4 regions of the Erwinia papayae genome follow, and region 1 is predicted to be linked to each of the others. Evidence: predicted binding sites of a transcription regulator. Region 1 holds the regulator's gene; each other region holds the start of a gene.
The links. The regulator LexA, encoded in region 1, represses DNA repair genes until DNA is damaged. The targets are predictions, from matches to a motif close to TNCTGTATGTACATACAGNA.

Region 1 (4,395 bases):
GATTTATTCTGACCAACAGTGTTATCGAGGCGCATGGGTTGTGTCGGGAATGCGTGGAGGTGGAAGCCTGCACCCATCAGGATGTGTGTCAGCATGATCATACGGTAACCAGCCGCAAGCGTGGACGTCAGTAGCTTTCATACTGGTAATAATAACCAGCTGGAGTGGGTGGGGACGGAGCGGAACGATGAGGGCGGCACCTTCCCTGTGCCGTTGATGAGAGAGTCAGACTATTTCAGAAGCGGTGGTTATTATGGCTTTCCCAGTCGCTAACCTCTTTCTCTGCCTGGTCTTTCGCATAGCCATAGCGTTCCTGAATTTTTCCCACAAGCTGATCGCGTTTACCTTCCACAACCGTCATATCGTCGTCAGTCAGCTTGCCCCATTTCTCTTTCACTTTACCTTTAATCTGTTTCCAGTTACCGCTGGCTTCATCTTTATTCATGGCATTATTCCTTCAATCAGATCTTAACGGATTTAGTGATATCGTCCCAGCAAAACGCTTAACAACAAAATGAAACGCTACAAAAATGCTGAACTTATGGTTAATTCTAGCTGGAATCTGGCAAACTTCCTGCGCAAAACTTCCGGAGGAATAACCTGAAAAATAAATTGGGGAAAAAATCATGAAAATAAAAGACTTGCATCAGTGCCGCATAGGGTAACAAGATATGTCATCAGGCAAACCAGCTGCTGTTCTGCCAGTGTCGTCGCCAGATTAGCCATAACGTCAGACCACGTAAAAGCAGGAAAACCGTTACCGCCAGCCACAGACCATGATTTCCCAGCAGCGGTACACTAAACAGCGTCAGACCGAAGCCAGCCGCTGCCACCACCATACCGTTACGCATCTCTCTGGCTCGTGTTGCCCCAATAAACATGCCATCAAGCAGATAGCACCAGACACCGCAAACAGGCATTAATATTTGCCAGAACAGGTAAGCATCTGCCTGCTGCCGCAATTCAGCAATTGAAGTCAGTAAAGCCACAATATGCGGGCCGGCAATGGCATATATCAGCGAAAAAAATAGCGCCACCAGTCCTGCCTGACGGCAGGCTGCATGCCATACACGCAGCAGATCCTTGCCGTCGCGGGCACCATATGCCTCACCCGAACAGGCCTCGACGGCGTAAGCAAATCCGTCCAGTGCATAGGCGGTAAAGGTCAGGAACATCAGCAGTACGGCGTTGACCGCCACCACCTCACTACCGAGGCGTGCCCCAAGAATGGTCATTGACAGAAAACACAGTTGAAGCATCAGCGAGCGCAGCATAATGTCACGATTCAGCCGCAGTAGCCGTGACAGATCGCCCTGCCATGCTGTCAGTAACATAGCCAGTGTGATGCCACGTAACCGGATCACCCGCCCTGCCATGTATAACCCGATTATCAGTGAGCAGTATTCAGCAATCACGGTTGCCATAGCAGCCCCCTGCACCCCCCACTTCAGGCCGATAACCAGCCACACATCCAGTACGATATTGACCAGGTTTCCCACCACCAGCAGGATAACCGGAGCACGGGCATACTGTACGCCCAGCAGCCAGCCCAACAGCACCAGGTTGGCGAGGGTGGCAGGGGCGCTCAGCCAGCGAATATTCAGGAACTGCACGGCCTGATGCAATACCGCAGGGTCGCCACCGATAACCGTCAGGGCAAGATGATTAAGCGGTGATTTGAACAGGATCAGGATGGTTCCGGCCATCAGCGCGATAAGTAGCGGCTGAATCAGCGCACGAGCCAGCACAGTTTTATCTCTCGCGCCAAACGCCTGAGCTGTCAGTCCGGTGGTACTCATCCGCAGAAAAAGAAACAACATAAACAGAAAGCTGGTAATGGTGGTGCCGACGGCCACACCGCCAAGATAGCTGGAATTATCAAGGTGGCCTGTCACAGCGGTATCAACCAGACCCAGCAGCGGCACGCTGACATTGGAAAGGATCATCGGCAATGCCAGCCGCCAGAGGTGCTTATCAGAGGAGCTGAATAATCGCATCATCGCCCACTGCGTAACGGATTCACCATTCAGCCCTCACTCCAGACGGAACGGTGACCAGTCAAGCTGCATGATTATTGTTGCGCGAGGCATTACAACCAGTTGCCGTTACGGATGACGCCCACTGCCAGACCTTCGATGGACAGGCTTTGCTTATTAAGATCGACAACAATCGGTTGGAATTCGTTATTTTCCGGCAAAAGATGGACCACGTTGCCCTGTTTTTTCAGACGCTTGACGGTAACTTCATCGTCAATCCGTGCCACCACAACCTGGCCGTTACGCACATCCTGCGTTTTATGTACCGCCAGCAGATCGCCATCCATAATACCGATATCTTTCATCGACATACCGCTGACACGCAGGAGAAAATCCGCCCCCGGTTTAAACAGGCCAGGATCAACCTGATAGTGCCCTTCAATATGCTGTTCGGCTAACAGCGGCTCACCGGCGGCCACACGGCCTATCAGTGGCAGACCTTCTTCTTCTTCCATCATCAAACGGATTCCCCGTGAGGCTCCGGAGACAATTTCAATCACGCCTTTACGCGCCAGAGCCTTGAGGTGTTCTTCCGCCGCATTGGGGGAGCGGAAACCAAGCCGGGTGGCAATTTCTGCCCGCGTGGGTGGCATGCCGGTCTGGTTAATGTGATCACGTATCAGGTCATAAACCTGTTGCTGCCTTGCCGTTAATGCTTTCATCCCGCCCCCTGGTTGTTTATACAGTCGACTGTGATTATATACAGGTATTTGCGCGTTGGAAACCAAAATTCAGGCAAAAAACAGTCATTTGTCAGATTATGCGAGCGCTAACGAAAATAGCTGACTAACAAGGTGACCCAGACGAAAATCGCCAGCATGATAGCCAGCAACACTGCGGCGGAGCCCATATCCTTGGCCCGGCCAGATAGCAGATGGAAGTTGCTGCCCGTCCGATCCACCACGGCTTCAATCGCGCTGTTGATCATCTCAACGATCATCACCAGCACGACAGAGCCTATCAGTAAAACACGCGTGACGGCGTCGACGTTCAGCCAGCAGGCAACGATAACCGCCACGACAGCCACTACGGCCTCCTGACGAAAAGCAGCCTCGTTCTGCCATGCGGCGCGAAGACCTTTCCATGAGTAGCCTGCTGCTTTTATGATGCGGGTCAATCCGCTGACACGGTTTGCCATAGGGGTAAAACCTTTATGTGATAATGACGTCATTAACTGGAGATAGCACATTTTGTAACACCAAAGATCTCAATGGCGCTTTCTGGTATGCTTGCGGCGTTTTGCTAACAAGAGGCTTCATATTGTCTATGTCAGGTTGGCGTAAGTTTTATTATAACATACTGAATTTACCGGTTAAATTTCTGGTAAAGAGTAAAGCAATCCCTGCTGAGCCGATTGCTGAACTGGGGCTGGACACCTCACGTCCTATTATGTATGTGCTGCCATACGATTCAAAGGCCGATCTACTGGCCCTGCGCGAGCAGTGCCGCAAGCAGGAACTCCCCGACCCGCTGGAACCTCTGGAAATCGATGGTACGGTACTGCCACGCCACGTATTTATTCATGATGGTCCCCGCGTATTCCCCTACTTTGTACCAAATCTTGAATCGGTGAAGCTGTTTCACGATTATCTGGATTTACACCGCAGTAACCCGCGTCTTGACGTGCAAATGGTGCCTGTTTCGGTGATGTTTGGCCGGGCGCCGGGCCGTGAAGTCCAGGGTGAAGAACAGCCCCATTTGCGGGTGCTGAACGGCATTCAGAAATTTTTTGCCGTACTCTGGCTGGGCCGGGACAGCTTTGTGCGTTTTTCTCCCATTGTCTCTTTGCGCCGGATGGCCACGGAGCACGGCACCGACAAAACTATTGCCCAGAAGCTGGCAAGAGTCGCGAGTATGCACTTCGCCCGCCAGCGACTGGCCGCCATCGGGCCTCGTCTGCCCGTACGTCAGGATTTATTCAACAAGCTGTTGCAGTCCAAAGCGATTGCTAAAGCAATAGAAGATGAAGCGCGCAGTAAAAAAATCTCCCGCGAGAAAGCACAGCAAAATGCCGTCGAACTGATGGAAGAGATCGCGGCCGATTTTTCTTATGAAGCTATCCGCCTGACCGACCGTGTGATGGGCTGGCTGTGGAGCAAGCTCTATCAGGGCATTAACGTCAACGGCGGTGAACGCGTGCTTCAGCTGGCGCAGGACGGACATGAAATCGTCTACGTCCCCTGCCACCGCAGCCACATGGATTATCTGCTGCTCTCCTACGTGCTCTATCATCAGGGACTGGTGCCGCCGCACATTGCCGCCGGGATCAACCTTAACTTCTGGCCCGCCGGGCCCATTTTCCGCCGCCTTGGTGCTTTCTTTATTCGCCGCACCTTCAAGGGTAATAAGCTCTATTCCA
Region 2 (4,395 bases), on a different contig from region 1:
TGTGGTACGTGCCAACGTAGACAGCGGGCGTGGTGGTCGTAATGCTCATGGAAATTCCTCCGTGGTCGATGTCGTCTGAGTTCCGGCTTACGCCGTGCCGACACGACAGCCCGACAGGGAGCGAAAAATGCAGGGGCGATGCATGAAGCCGCAGCGCCGGTAAACAGCGGAGAGGGTCTGGACGGTTAGCGAGCGAATATTGAGCGAGATAACGACGGGAAGAACCGCGACAGGCATTTAAACAAACGGCGACCGGGTGAAAGCATCGACGTCAGTGAACCCTTGCATTTGCAGCGTTCGGGCTAAAGTAGAGGCACGGCGTAAGCCGCAGGCCGCACGAACGTCACTCACTGCGCGGCCGTAACGCCGTGAAGGTCGCGCCGGCATAGCGGAGCGCGCGACATCCTTTTGCTTTGCAGGACCGGCAGAGCAGAGCCGGAATAACTTCCGGCCCTGTGGCCTGCATCAGATCCGTTCCATCAGCACTCTGACATCGTGAAGCGCCTGTTTAAGGGATTCAGGCGTGGGTCTCCCGGCCTCCCACGCCTGCCCGACAAGATTTTCCAGGTCGCCTTCCTGTCGCCGCAGTACGCGCATGAGCAGCGCCGCAGGAACGCTTACCTCGCGTGCCACGGCCTCACGGTGTCGTACCAGAAGGTCGCATACGCCTGAATTTGTAACGCCTTCCCTGCGATACACGGCCATATCCGTATTACCGGTTGTTTCCATCAGTCCCTGAATCTCGGCAGGTTCCGGCTTTACATCAAGTTCACCGCAGGCGACATAAAAAGCTTCTTCGGTCCATACCAGCAGTACCAGCGGCTCGTCGGGGGTGAACATGTTTTCGAGCCGGGTGCAGAGTTCTTCGCGTGTTCCGTACATTTTGATTCTCCTGATTCGTCTTCTACGGGCGTTTGCGCCCGCCCGTTTCAGTCTTTAAAGCTGGCGTCCAGCTCCAGCGCCTGCCGGTACGCTTCAAGATAAAGTGCGTTGATGCGGCAAATTGTCTGGCGGACCAGGCGCTCCGTCAGGTTCTCCGCGTCGTAGCGGTAGCGGGATTCCAGCGCATTGAGCGTGGCGCGCAGATCGCACATGCTGTTTGCCAGGGCGGCAACGTCGGCACGCAGCGCTTCGTTTCCGGCGTAGTTGGTCATGCGGCCTCCGGAAGCCAGTCACCGTTGGCGGCAGGCAGATGCATCGAGCGCTGAACGGCCGCCAGCCGCTGAACGCCAGCGCGGTGATACTGTTCGAGCAGCTCAATACCGATATAGCGACGGCCAGCCTGTAGCGCGGCCACGCAGGTAGAGCCGCTGCCAGCAAAGGGGTCGAGAACAATTCCGCCGGGGCGCGTGAAAGACTCGATAAGCGGCTGAAGGCTCGATACCGGCTTCTCCGTTGGATGATGTTTGTTGCCGGTGTACTTCCAGTCCAGCACGTCGCGCAACGGGGTTTCCGGCAGCGGCGGGCGGCCTTTTGCAAGCACGTAGGCGCATTCGTGGCTGTATCCGACGTAGGCGGAATTTGATGTGTAGGTCTTGGCAAAGACAAGATGACCAACCACGCTGAACCCGGCGTTTTTCCACGCAGCTATAAAGCGATCGGCACGGTTCCAGCCGTAGAAGCTGACCATCAGCGCGTCTTTTTTGAGCACGCGATACATTTCATTGCAGGCGGGCTGTAACCACTCATCGGTTTTGTCTCCCGCGATAGTGCGCCCGGAACGGTCGCGAAACCCAACGAGATAGGGCGGATCGGTGAGAATGAGATCGACTGCCTTATCAGGGAATCCGGCCATAACGTCAACGCAATTACCCAGGACGAATCGGGACATGATGTTTCTCCTCTGCTGAATGCGGCACCCTTTGCGCCGTGCCGATACGACAGCCGGGCGAAAAGCGCAGAATGCAGGGGCGGGACCGCAGGCCGCAGCGCAGTGAAACAGCAGACGCTGGCTGGACGGTTTGACGGCGAAAATTGAGCCGGAGAACGACGGGAAGACGGCGTGTTAAGCCTTTTAAATTAACTGCGACCGGGCGAGGATACCGGCGTAGCGGACCCTTGCATACGAAGCGGCCCGGCTACAGTAGCGGCACGGCGCAAAGGGAGAACGGCAACAACAGTTATCTCACAAGGTTATGCACCGTTTCTGTGGATAACCCATACACCTCTTTTTTCCGGCAGAACAACCACATGACAGGAACAGGTAAAATTCTCCTTGCAGGACGGGAGATTTCTTAAATAATACTGTATATAAAAACAGTAATTTTAAGAGGTATCCCATGATTGTTTTCGTCTCTCCCGCTTCTGAGCCGGCACTGTCTACAGCCCCGTTATTCACCGAACGCTGCCCGGCCGGATTCCCCTCGCCGGCTGCCGACTATACGGAGGACGAACTCGACCTGAATGCCTACTGCATCAGCCGTCCCAGCGCGACCTACTTTGTCCGGGCCATTGGTGATTCTATGAAGGATATGGGCCTACACTCTGGCGACCTGATGGTGGTTGATAAAGCGGAAACGCCTGTGCAGGGAGACATTGTTATCGCAGAGACGGAAGGGGAGTTTACCGTCAAGCGCCTGCAGCTGAAGCCCCGCATCGCCCTGCTGCCGATGAATCCCGCCTACCCCACGCTTTATCCTGAAGAACTACAGATATTCGGCGTCGTCACGGCGTTTATCCATAAAACCCGGGGATTAAGCTGATGTTTGCGCTCGCGGACGTGAACTCCTTTTACGCCAGCTGCGAGAAGGTTTTCCGGCCTGACCTGCGGAAAAAACCCGTTGTTGTGCTCAGCAACAACGACGGCTGCGTCATCGCACGTTCGAAAGAAGCAAAGCAGCTCGGCATCAAAATGGGCGTGCCGTGGTTTCAGCTGAAAGATGCGCAGTTTCCGGAGCCGGTCATTGCGTTCTCCAGCAACTACGCCCTGTACGCTTCCATGTCGAACAGGGTTATGGCGCACCTCGAGGATCTAGCGCCGCACGTCGAGCAGTACAGTATCGACGAGATGTTTCTGGATATCCGGGGCATCGATGGCTGTATGGATTTTGAGGATTTCGGGCGCCAGCTGCGCGAGCACGTGCGAAGCGGAACGGGGTTGACTATAGGCGTGGGGATGGGGCCGACTAAAACGCTGGCAAAATCGGCCCAGTGGGCATCCAAGGAGTGGCCACAGTTTGGTGGCGTCCTGGCTCTTACTCGAGGCAATCCAAAGAGAACAGAGAAACTGCTGTCCCTGCAGCCGGTAGAGGAAATATGGGGGGTTGGCAGGCGGATCTCGAAAACGCTCAACGCGATGGGTATCACGACGGCCCTGCAGCTGGCGCGCGCGAATCCGGCCTTTATCAGAAAGAATTTTAACGTTGTTCTGGAGAGAACGGTCCGGGAGCTCAACGGAGAGGCCTGTATCTCCCTCGAGGAGGCTCCGCCAGCGAAGCAGCAGAGTCTGCAGCCGTTCCTTTGGTGAACGCGTCACAACCTATGAGTCGATGCGACAGGCTGTCTGTCAGCACGCAGAGCGTGCAGCCGAGAAATTACGCGGTGAGAAGCAGTATTGCAGGCACATCTCCGTGTTCGTAAAAACATCCCCGTTTGCCGTGAACGAACCCTACTACGGCAATCTGGCCAGCGAAAAGCTGCAGACGCCCACGCAGGATACGCGAGACATTATCAATGCAGCCGTCAGGGCGCTGGAGCGTATCTGGCAGAATGGCCACCGGTACGCTAAAGCAGGATGCATGCTTAACGACTTCACGCCGACGGGCGTGTCGCAGCTGAACCTGTTCGATACTGCGCAGCCACACAGTAACAGCGAGCAGCTGATGAAAGTTCTGGACGGTATCAACCATTCAGGACTGGGGAAAGTGTGGTTTGCCGGAAGGGGGATTGCGCCTGAGTGGCAAATGAAGCGGGAGATGCTTTCTCCGGCATATACGACCAGGTGGGACGAACTACCGCTGGCCATCATAAGGTGATCGGACACTTGAAGATTTCGCATGCGAAATCTTATGAATCAATCACGCCTGTGCAGCTGTGTGAGTGCCAGAGAGGGCCGATAGTGCTGCTTCGCCCACCGCCCGTAATTATTAACGGACTCATACTGACGTTCTGCAGCACCATCACGGTAATACATTACCTGAATAATCCCATGCAACTGCAGATAGCTGGCTACAGTAGTTACATTATTGCGGACGAAGTGTGTATGGCCCTGGAAGTTATCAAGATCAACTCCGTCCTGTCCGTCATCAAGCGCATCAAGAATAAAAGCGATCAACGCTGAAGCTATAGAACGACGGCCAGAGCCTGCGATACAAGCATCAAGCTCCTGAAAGGTCATCTGGATTTCCTGCTATAACGGTAATGGGCGTCCTCTTCGATTGCAGCCACGAGCCATCC
Region 3 (4,395 bases), on a different contig from region 1:
TTACCCTGGGTCATGATCATTTTGCCGTCTTTCGTCGCCATCACATAATCACTGCTGCATCCACTGACCAGCATAACCAGCACCAACGCCACCGCGCCAGACATCCACTTCATACTCAGCTCCCATTGCCTGTTACTGTTATTTATTAATAACGCATTTAGCACAATTCGTTAATCTCAACACTCCGAAAATGCGCTGTAAGCATGGGGTACTATTGACTTTTTTCGTAAAGTGATATTTCAGAAATCACTACTGGCCGGATGACCGGCCAGTGGGAGTCAGGCAGGATTTTTTTTATTTCTTAATAAATTCAGGCACTCAACTGCCATCGAGAAGAACATGGCGAAATAGATATAGCCTTTAGAAATATGAATATTGAAGCTTTCCAGAATCAGGGTAAAACCGACCAGGATCAGGAAGGCCAGCGCCAGCATTTTTACCGACGGGTGGCGCTCGACAAATTCACCGATGCCGCGGGCCGCAAGCATCATGATCAGTACCGCAATCACCACGGCGGCCATCATAATAATCAGATGATCGGACAGGCCTACCGCCGTGATCACCGAATCAAGGCTGAAAATGATATCCAGCAGCATAATTTGTACGATGGCACCGGCAAACGAGTGGACATGGGTTTTATGCTCCCCCTCGCTCCCTTCTATCGTTTCGTGGATCTCCTGACTGGATTTCCATAACAGAAACAGGCCGCCTGACAGCAGAATTAGATCGCGTGCGGAGAAGCTGTGATCCATCAGGGTAAACAGGGGAGTGGTCAGGCGGATCACCTAGGCGATAGAGGCCAGCAGAGCAAGACGCATCAGCATTGCCCCTGTCAGGCCGAGGCGACGTGCCGTATTTTGCTGATGTTCAGGCAGTTTTGCCACCACCAGAGAGAGAAAAATAATATTATCAATTCCGAGAACGATCTCCAGAATTGTTAGCGTACCCAGTGCCAGCCAGGCATTTGGATCGGCAATCCACTCAAACATACAAAGGTAACATCCTAAACGAAAGTTAAACGGAGAGGATACTCAACCCGGCGTACATAAGCTATATGCGCGTTACACTTCCGTCTGGTTGCCGGCCGTTTGCCTGCGCGGCTCTGCAAATGGTGGACTCACCGCCACACGGCTTTCAGCGTCGCGGCTGCTGGCTGTTCATCAGGGGAGTTCAGGCCGGCGCAGAGCCGCGTTACAGCAGAAAATGGCGCGCCAGCAGGGGGGCGGTAAAGGTTTTCTTCAGATAAAAACCGCGTGGCAGCGTCATAATCGGCTGGCCATTTTCACCAATCCCTTCGGTAAGGGCTTTGTTGTTCGCGGCTTTGGGACGAATTTGCAACACTTCGCCATGGCGTGCGGTAATCCGCTCGACCTGACCCAACACGATCATATCCATTAACTCTTCCCAGTCCTGTTGCAGCTGCATCTCTTCCTGCTGATTCGGGCTCCACAGCAGCGGCGACCCTACCCGGCGTTCGCCGAGCGGAATGCCACGATCGCCTTCCACCGGGATCCAAAGCACCCTTGCCAGCTTGTGACGCACATGACTGGTCTGCCATACCACACCGCTGTTGCCGGTCAGCGGGGCCACGCAGACGAAGGTTGTCTCCAGAGGGCGTCCCTGCGCATCAATCGGGATAGTTTTCAGCTCCACGCCGATTCCGGCAAAATCCTGCTCCGGTTTACTGCCCGCCGTGGCCCCCAGATGACGCTCCAGCAGGGTGCCTACCCAGCCTTTGTCCCGGCGCAGGTCGGGGGGAAGGGTAAGACAGGCCCTCTGCGCCAGTTCTCTTAGCGTCAGGCCGGATAGGCATTGTGCGCGCTCCAGAAGCTGGGCTTCATTTTCCGGAGGCGAAACGGGACTGAAAGTCAGGCTCATTAATCACTCACTGTTGCCGTCTAAAAAAACACCACTCTTGTCGGTTATGGGCTATCCCATAGCGCAGATTGTGTAAAAGTCGAATAATAGCATGATTAATCATGTTTTTTTATTTGCTACCTGGGGACTTTCTCCCTCTCCGGATCGGGTTATGCCAGAGTTGTCACCGACAATGAACAGGATCTTACACCCTGTTATCCACAGAAAAATGGGATAACTTGTCGTTAACGAGAATACTGTTTCAATTTACAGCCTTGACTGACGGCTTAAAACCCTTTTTAACCGTTTTATTGCTCATCTTAACGGCATTATCTGTGGATAACATTTTTAATGTTCGATCTTTCACCAGTACGGATTTCGGTAACTGTGACAGGATGATGAACGCGGTGATTAAAGGTGAATAATTCGGATAATTCCCTGCTAAATAACAGCTTAAGACTGTCCTGTGCCATCCTGTCAACGTTGGGCTAAAAAGTTTTCCCCATGGGTTAACAAAGTTCTGCACAAAGTTACCCACAGAAAAGGTGAATAAGATCGCCATAAAATGGAATTTCTGTTTATAACTTTGCCTGAAATCTTAAGTTATCCCTGCTGTGGCGCGTTACAGACGGCTAAACCAGTGGTTTACCACCTGTAAGGAGTATGAAACAATCAGAACATCCGAGTTTTTAGTTTGAGGTAGTCCCGTGATCGATGATGATGGCTACCGCCCGAATGTTGGTATCGTAATTTGTAACAGGCAGGGACAAGTATTGTGGGCCAGACGCTATGGTCAGCACTCCTGGCAGTTTCCTCAGGGTGGCATCAATCCCGGAGAAACAGCAGAACAGGCGATGTATCGAGAACTTTTCGAAGAAGTCGGCTTACATCGTAAAGATGTACGCATTCTTGCCTCTACCCGCAACTGGTTACGCTACAAATTGCCAAAACGTTTGGTGCGTTGGGACACAAAGCCGGTTTGTATCGGCCAGAAACAGAAGTGGTTTCTTCTGCAATTATTGTGCAATGACGCGGATATCAACATGCAAACCAGCAGCACGCCGGAATTCGATGGCTGGCGCTGGGTCAGCTTCTGGTATCCGGTTCGTCAGGTTGTCTCTTTCAAACGCGACGTTTACCGTCGGGTAATGAAGGAGTTCGCCGGGGTGGTAATGCCATTGCAGGAGAGTGCCGGACAGCGAAATGCCTTCTACCGTCGAAAGCGAGGTTAAGCCAGACCCATTATGCTCACACAGCTGCGCGAAATAGTTGAAAAAGTGGCCGGGGCCCCCCGGCTAACGGAATCACTTGATATTCTGGTCAATGAGATTTGTCTGGCGATGGAAACCGAGGTGTGCTCGGTTTATCTTGCTGACCACGATCGCCGCTGCTATTACCTGATGGCGACCCGGGGGCTGAAAAAGCCACGTGGTCGCACCGTTGCGCTGGCTTTTGATGAGGGCATCGTTGGCCTGGTGGGACGTTTGGCAGAACCGATTAACCTTGCGGATGCGCAAAGTCACCCCAGTTTCAAATATGTTCCTTCCGTGAAAGAGGAGCGCTTCCGCTCTTTACTGGGCGTGCCTATTATCAGCCGACGCCAGCTGCTGGGTGTGCTGGTGGTGCAACAGCGCGAACACCGGCAGTTTGACGAGAGTGAAGAATCATTTCTTGTCACCTTAGCCACCCAGATGGCGACCATTCTCTCCCAGTCGCAGCTCAATGCCTTATTCGGTCAGTACCGGCAGACTCGTATCCGGGCGCTGGCCGCCGCGCCCGGCGTGGCGGTGGCGACCGGATGGCTGGACAGCACCCAGCCTTCGCTGGATAACGTTTTTGCTGCTTCCACTCTGGACACGGTGCGTGAGCGCGAAAGGCTTTCACTGGCAATGGATGAGGCGGCGGGTGAGTTTCGCCGTTACAGCAAACGTTTTACGGCCAGCGTGCAGAAAGAGAGTGCGGCAATCTTCGATCTCTATTCTCACCTGTTAAGCGATAACCGGCTGAAAAAAGATCTCTACGCGGAAATCGACAACGGGTCGGTGGCGGAGTGGGCGGTAAAGAAGGTTATCGAAAAGTTCGCTGCACAGTTCGCCAGCCTTCAGGACAGCTATCTGCGCGAGCGCTCCGGTGATTTACGCGTTCTCGGTCAGCGCCTGCTGTTCCACCTCGACGACAGTATGCAGAGCACTAACAGCTGGCCTGAGCAGTTTGTGCTGGTAGCGGATGAGCTGACCGCCACCACCCTGGCCGAGCTGCCTCATGACCGTCTGGCTGGCGTGGTGGTCAGAGACGGTGCTGCCAACTCTCACGCGGCGATTATGGTGCGGGCGATGGGTATCCCGACGGTGATGGGGGTGGATGCGCAGCCTGAACTGCTGAACGGACGGCTGCTGATTGTCGACGGTTATCGCGGGGAGTTGCTGGTCGATCCGGAACCGGTGCTGGTGCAGGAGTATCAGCGGCTGATCAGCGAAGAACATGAGCTGAGCAAGCTGGCGGAAGATGTGGTGGAGCGTCCCGCCGCGTTGAAAAGTG
Region 4 (4,395 bases), on a different contig from region 1:
AAAGCAATGCGCAAAACGTCCATAGTCCGCTGACGGAAATCCGTTGAGGCCTGGCGAATATGATGTATTTCCGCTTCACCACGGTAGAACAGTCGCAGCGTGTCAAGCCCGCGCAGCCGGTCAAGAAAATGACCGCTGAGTCGGGACAGTGCCTGAAAATTTCGACGGTTGGCATCGGCCGCGCCCATGCCAACCAGGGCCATAAAAAGGGGAATTAAGGGGGCTGTTACCAGCAGGATCAGCGCTGCGGCCCAGTTGACCGGGAGTAGTGTCAGCAGAATAAAGCAGGGGACAAGCGTTGCCAGCAACATTTGCGGTCGGTAGCGGGAATAGTAATCCTGCATATCCTCAATCTGTTCCAACAATAAGGTCGCCCAACTCCCTGCGGGTTTACACTGAATCCAGGCTGGCCCAAGCGACTCCAGCCGTTCCAGAACGGTCTGGCGCAAACGTTGTCGGATAACTCTGCCATATTCAAATCCGGCTTTTTCACGTAGCCAAAGCAGCACAGCTCGCAGAGCAAAGCAGCCACCCAGCAGAATAAACTGCGGCAGAAGAGCTGCGCGGGGGAGATGGCTGACTATCAACGAGTGTAGTAGTCCTGCCAGCAGCCAGGCCTGCGCGAGAATTAATAACGCACTGAAAAGTCCCAGAAGTTGTGAAAGGCGCAACCAGCGTGTGTTGTGGGCGCTCTGGCTTTTTAGCCAGCGTAATAACTGTTGCTGTCGTGATTTATTCATGACCAGGTGAGCCAGATGCTAAGTGTCAGGGTCACTGCAACGACCCGTAATTTACCGGGAAAGAGGATGGACGATGTTACAACGCAGAAGGGAAAAAGGCGAACGCTGGCGCTCGCCTTTGGAAAAATTGATGCAGGATTTTAACAAGTTACTGAGAGTTTTTAACTAATCCATCGAGATAGCGTTCAGCATCGAGAGCGGCCATACAGCCCGTGCCGGCAGAGGTGATCGCCTGCCGATAGGTGTGATCCATCACATCGCCGGCAGCAAATACGCCGGGGATACTGGTCTGTGTGGCATTGCCCTGCAAACCAGACTGTACTTTGATATAGCCATTTTCCAGTTCAAGCTGATCTTTAAAGATGGCTGTGTTCGGGCTGTGCCCAATGGCAACAAACAGTCCGGCGACGTCCAGTTCTTCAGTCTGGGTATCATCAAGCACTGAACGCAGGCGCAGTCCACTGACGCCCATCTGGTCGCCGGTGACTTCGTCCAGCGTGCGATGAGTATGCAGCACAATATTGCCGTTGCTGACTTTTTCCATCAGACGATCAATGAGGATTTTTTCTGCCCGAAAACTATCTCGCCGGTGAATAAGATGGACTTCAGCGGCGATATTTGCCAGATAAAGTGCCTCTTCAACGGCGGTATTGCCGCCGCCAATGACCGCCACTTTCTGATTACGGTAAAAGAATCCGTCACAGGTAGCACAGGCCGATACGCCTCTTCCTTTGAACGCTTCTTCCGAAGGCAGCCCAAGGTAACGTGCGGAAGCGCCTGTAGCGATAATTAAGGCGTCAGCGGTGTATTCGCCGCTGTCGCCCGTCAGTCGGAACGGACGATGTTGCAAATCGACGCTGTGAATATGGTCAAAAATTATCTCAGTATTAAATTTCTCGGCGTGCTCCTGCATACGCTCCATTAACAGGGGCCCGGTAAGATCGTGCGGGTCGCCCGGCCAGTTTTCCACTTCAGTGGTGGTGGTCAGCTGTCCCCCTTTTTCCAGACCGGTGATCAGGACCGGCTCCAGATTGGCGCGTGCAGCATAAACGGCAGCGGTATAACCAGCTGGACCAGAGCCCAGAATCAGTAACTTGCTATGTTTGGCGGTGCTCATCAGACCCTCAACTGTGTTTACTCTCTACCCTGCTGCTGATTGTAGGGAATTTAAGAAGGCAAAAAAAGCATTCAGCAATTTTGTTAACAATGGCTGTAAAAGGTTTAACCAATTTACATTGAACCAGAATGGGGAATGATGGGCAAAAACAGCGCGGGAAATGACTTCAGATGGTGCAGGGTAGCTCAAATATCCATTAAAAAACAGTCATCCAGCGACACGTCTGGCATGTTGTACTGATTTTAGTTGTTTTACTTTGACAATCAGCTGTGCTTTTGCGAAAACAGTGTAGGAAGCAAAGGGTTTTTCGACTGGCAGATCGGTTTAACCGACTGATTTTGTGCTTCCAGTCGGATACACCCGGTCTGTCATTGGTCATGAAGCATGGTGTGGACAGACAACATGCTTCATACGGATGTGCGTGAAATATCGCAGCAGGCTCCAGACTTCACTTAGAACATCCCTGTGATAATGAATGTGATCAGGGCATGGCAGGTAAAGGGAAGGTATTAAGAGAGACAATAATAATGGTAGACAATAAAAAACGGCCCGGTAAAGATCTTGACAGAATTGATCGCAATATCCTCAACGAACTGCAAAAGGATGGGCGTATCTCCAATGTCGAGTTATCCAAGCGAGTAGGTTTATCACCGACACCTTGTCTTGAACGCGTCCGCCGTCTTGAAAGACAGGGATTTATTCTCGGCTATACTGCGCAGTTAAATCCGCACTATCTGGATGCTTCGCTGCTGGTGTTTGTTGAGATTACTCTGAATCGTGGCGCGCCGGATGTGTTTGAACAATTCAACGCTGCGGTACAAAAACTTGAGGAAACTCAGGAGTGTCATCTTGTTTCAGGCGATTTTGACTATTTGCTGAAAACGCGTGTGCCAGATATGTCAGCTTATCGTAAGTTGCTGGGTGAAACCTTGCTGCGACTGCCGGGTGTGAACGATACGCGCACCTATGTGGTGATGGAAGAGGTGAAACAAAGCAACCGTCTGGTCATTAAAACCCGGTAACACAGAGCAGGTGCAAAACCTGGAAGATTTCGGTACACTCCTGTGAATTCATACAGGTCCAGCGTCGGTTAATCCCGGCGCTGTTGCCTTCATTGTTTACAGGCACCTGGAGATGCGCTTGAGCCAGGAATACACAGAAGATAAAGAAGTTTCGTTACAACCGCTGAGCAGCGGACGACGTCTGCTGGAAGCATTACTGATTATTGTTGCTCTGTTCGCCATTTATCTGATGGCGGCGTTGGTAAGCTTCAATCCATCCGATCCCAGTTGGTCTCAAACCGCCTGGCACGAACCTATCCATAACCTGGGTGGCAGGCCCGGTGCCTGGTTAGCCGATACCCTGTTTTTTATTTTTGGTGTGATGGCGTATGCCATTCCTCCCGTCATTGGTGGTCTTTGCTGGATTGCTTTCCGGCAGCGTAATGCGCAGGATTACATCGATTATTTTGCTGTGGCACTGCGCCTCATCGGCGTACTGGCTCTGGTGGTGACGACCTGCGGTCTGGCTGCGTTGAATGCAGATGATATCTGGTATTTTGCCTCGGGTGGCGTAATTGGCAGCCTGCTGAGCAATGCCATGTCACCGTGGTTCAGTGGCGCAGTTGGAACCCTGACACTGCTCTGTATCTGGGCGGCAGGCCTCACTCTCTACACGGGATGGTCCTGGCTGACGATTGCTGAAAAAATCGGTGCTGTGGTCATGGGCGTACTTACTTTTGCCAGCAATCGTTCGCGTAAGGATGAACGCTGGCAGGATGATGAGGACGAATATGATGACGAACCGCATGAAAAACCTGACGGTTCCTCAGCTGCAACGGCTCAACGTTCTGATGAAGATGACGTGCTGCTTTCTGCACCTGAAAAACCCCAGCGGGCAGATTATGATGATGAGAACGATCCACTGCTGAACGGCCCGGTGGCAGCTGCAAAAGCTGGAGCTGTAGCTTCTGCACCTCTCTCACCGCCTGCGCTTGCTTCTGCACCTCTCTCACCGCCTGCGCTTGCTTCTGCACCTCTCTCACCGCCTGCGCTTGCTTCTGCCAGCCACTTTACGACGGTTCCTCCTGCCGCGCCTGCCGCCCAGACCGGATTCTCTTCTGCTGAAGATTCTTCCCAGTCTCCGGGCGGAGCCCAACAGGTTCAGAGAAACACAACTGCTCAGACGCCTTCAGAAGAACTCCCGCCAACGCTTTATCGTTTTTCCGTGCCGGATGAGATGCCTGCGGCTGTCGTGGCTTCAGAGGAAGACGACGACGGTCCAAAGATGGGCAACTGGCGCGACGCTGCTTCTTCACCGTTTGATTTTTCATCGCCATCAGTTTCTCAACCTGAAAATGTTCAGCCTGGCGTTGTTGATGCAGCTAAAACAGCCGCCGCGGCACCATTTATGCCAGGTTTTACTGCAACCAGCGATCCGGCTAATTCTCAGGTTAAGCAGGGGATTGGGCCAGAGTTACCGCGTCCTAATCCGGTTAAATTGCCCACTCGGCGGGAGCTGGCATCCTGGGGGATTAAA

Region 2: the regulator LexA is predicted to act here: its motif matches at 2,243-2,262, upstream of umuD (translesion error-prone DNA polymerase V autoproteolytic subunit).
Region 3: the regulator LexA is predicted to act here: its motif matches at 2,113-2,132, upstream of mutH (DNA mismatch repair endonuclease MutH).
Region 4: the regulator LexA is predicted to act here: its motif matches at 2,918-2,937, upstream of AC3RPL_RS12520 (DNA translocase FtsK 4TM domain-containing protein).

What each region holds. Positions count from the first base shown of each region.
Region 1 is NZ_JBZCHT010000013.1:21,410-25,804, forward strand. It holds gene zur (zinc uptake transcriptional repressor Zur) at 1-134, shown strand, start outside; gene AC3RPL_RS16260 (CsbD family protein) at 236-445, opposite strand; gene dinF (MATE family efflux transporter DinF) at 678-1,997, opposite strand; gene lexA (transcriptional repressor LexA) at 2,090-2,698, opposite strand; gene AC3RPL_RS16275 (diacylglycerol kinase) at 2,806-3,174, opposite strand; gene plsB (glycerol-3-phosphate 1-O-acyltransferase PlsB) at 3,303-4,395, shown strand, end outside.
Region 2 is NZ_JBZCHT010000003.1:6,238-10,632, forward strand. It holds gene AC3RPL_RS02220 (antirestriction protein ArdA) at 1-49, opposite strand, end outside; gene AC3RPL_RS02225 (DUF1380 family protein) at 466-882, opposite strand; gene AC3RPL_RS02230 (YubE family protein) at 930-1,154, opposite strand; gene AC3RPL_RS02235 (DNA methylase) at 1,151-1,831, opposite strand; gene umuD (translesion error-prone DNA polymerase V autoproteolytic subunit) at 2,280-2,702, shown strand; partial or broken gene AC3RPL_RS02245 (Y-family DNA polymerase) at 2,702-3,974, shown strand; gene AC3RPL_RS02250 (hypothetical protein) at 4,013-4,336, opposite strand.
Region 3 is NZ_JBZCHT010000002.1:240,308-244,702, reverse strand. It holds gene AC3RPL_RS01130 (YgdI/YgdR family lipoprotein) at 1-113, opposite strand, end outside; partial or broken gene AC3RPL_RS01125 (TerC family protein) at 279-989, opposite strand; gene mutH (DNA mismatch repair endonuclease MutH) at 1,192-1,878, opposite strand; gene rppH (RNA pyrophosphohydrolase) at 2,565-3,089, shown strand; gene ptsP (phosphoenolpyruvate--protein phosphotransferase) at 3,102-4,395, shown strand, end outside.
Region 4 is NZ_JBZCHT010000009.1:1,634,605-1,638,999, reverse strand. It holds gene cydD (heme ABC transporter permease/ATP-binding protein CydD) at 1-740, opposite strand, end outside; gene trxB (thioredoxin-disulfide reductase) at 889-1,857, opposite strand; gene lrp (leucine-responsive transcriptional regulator Lrp) at 2,385-2,879, shown strand; gene AC3RPL_RS12520 (DNA translocase FtsK 4TM domain-containing protein) at 2,998-4,395, shown strand, end outside.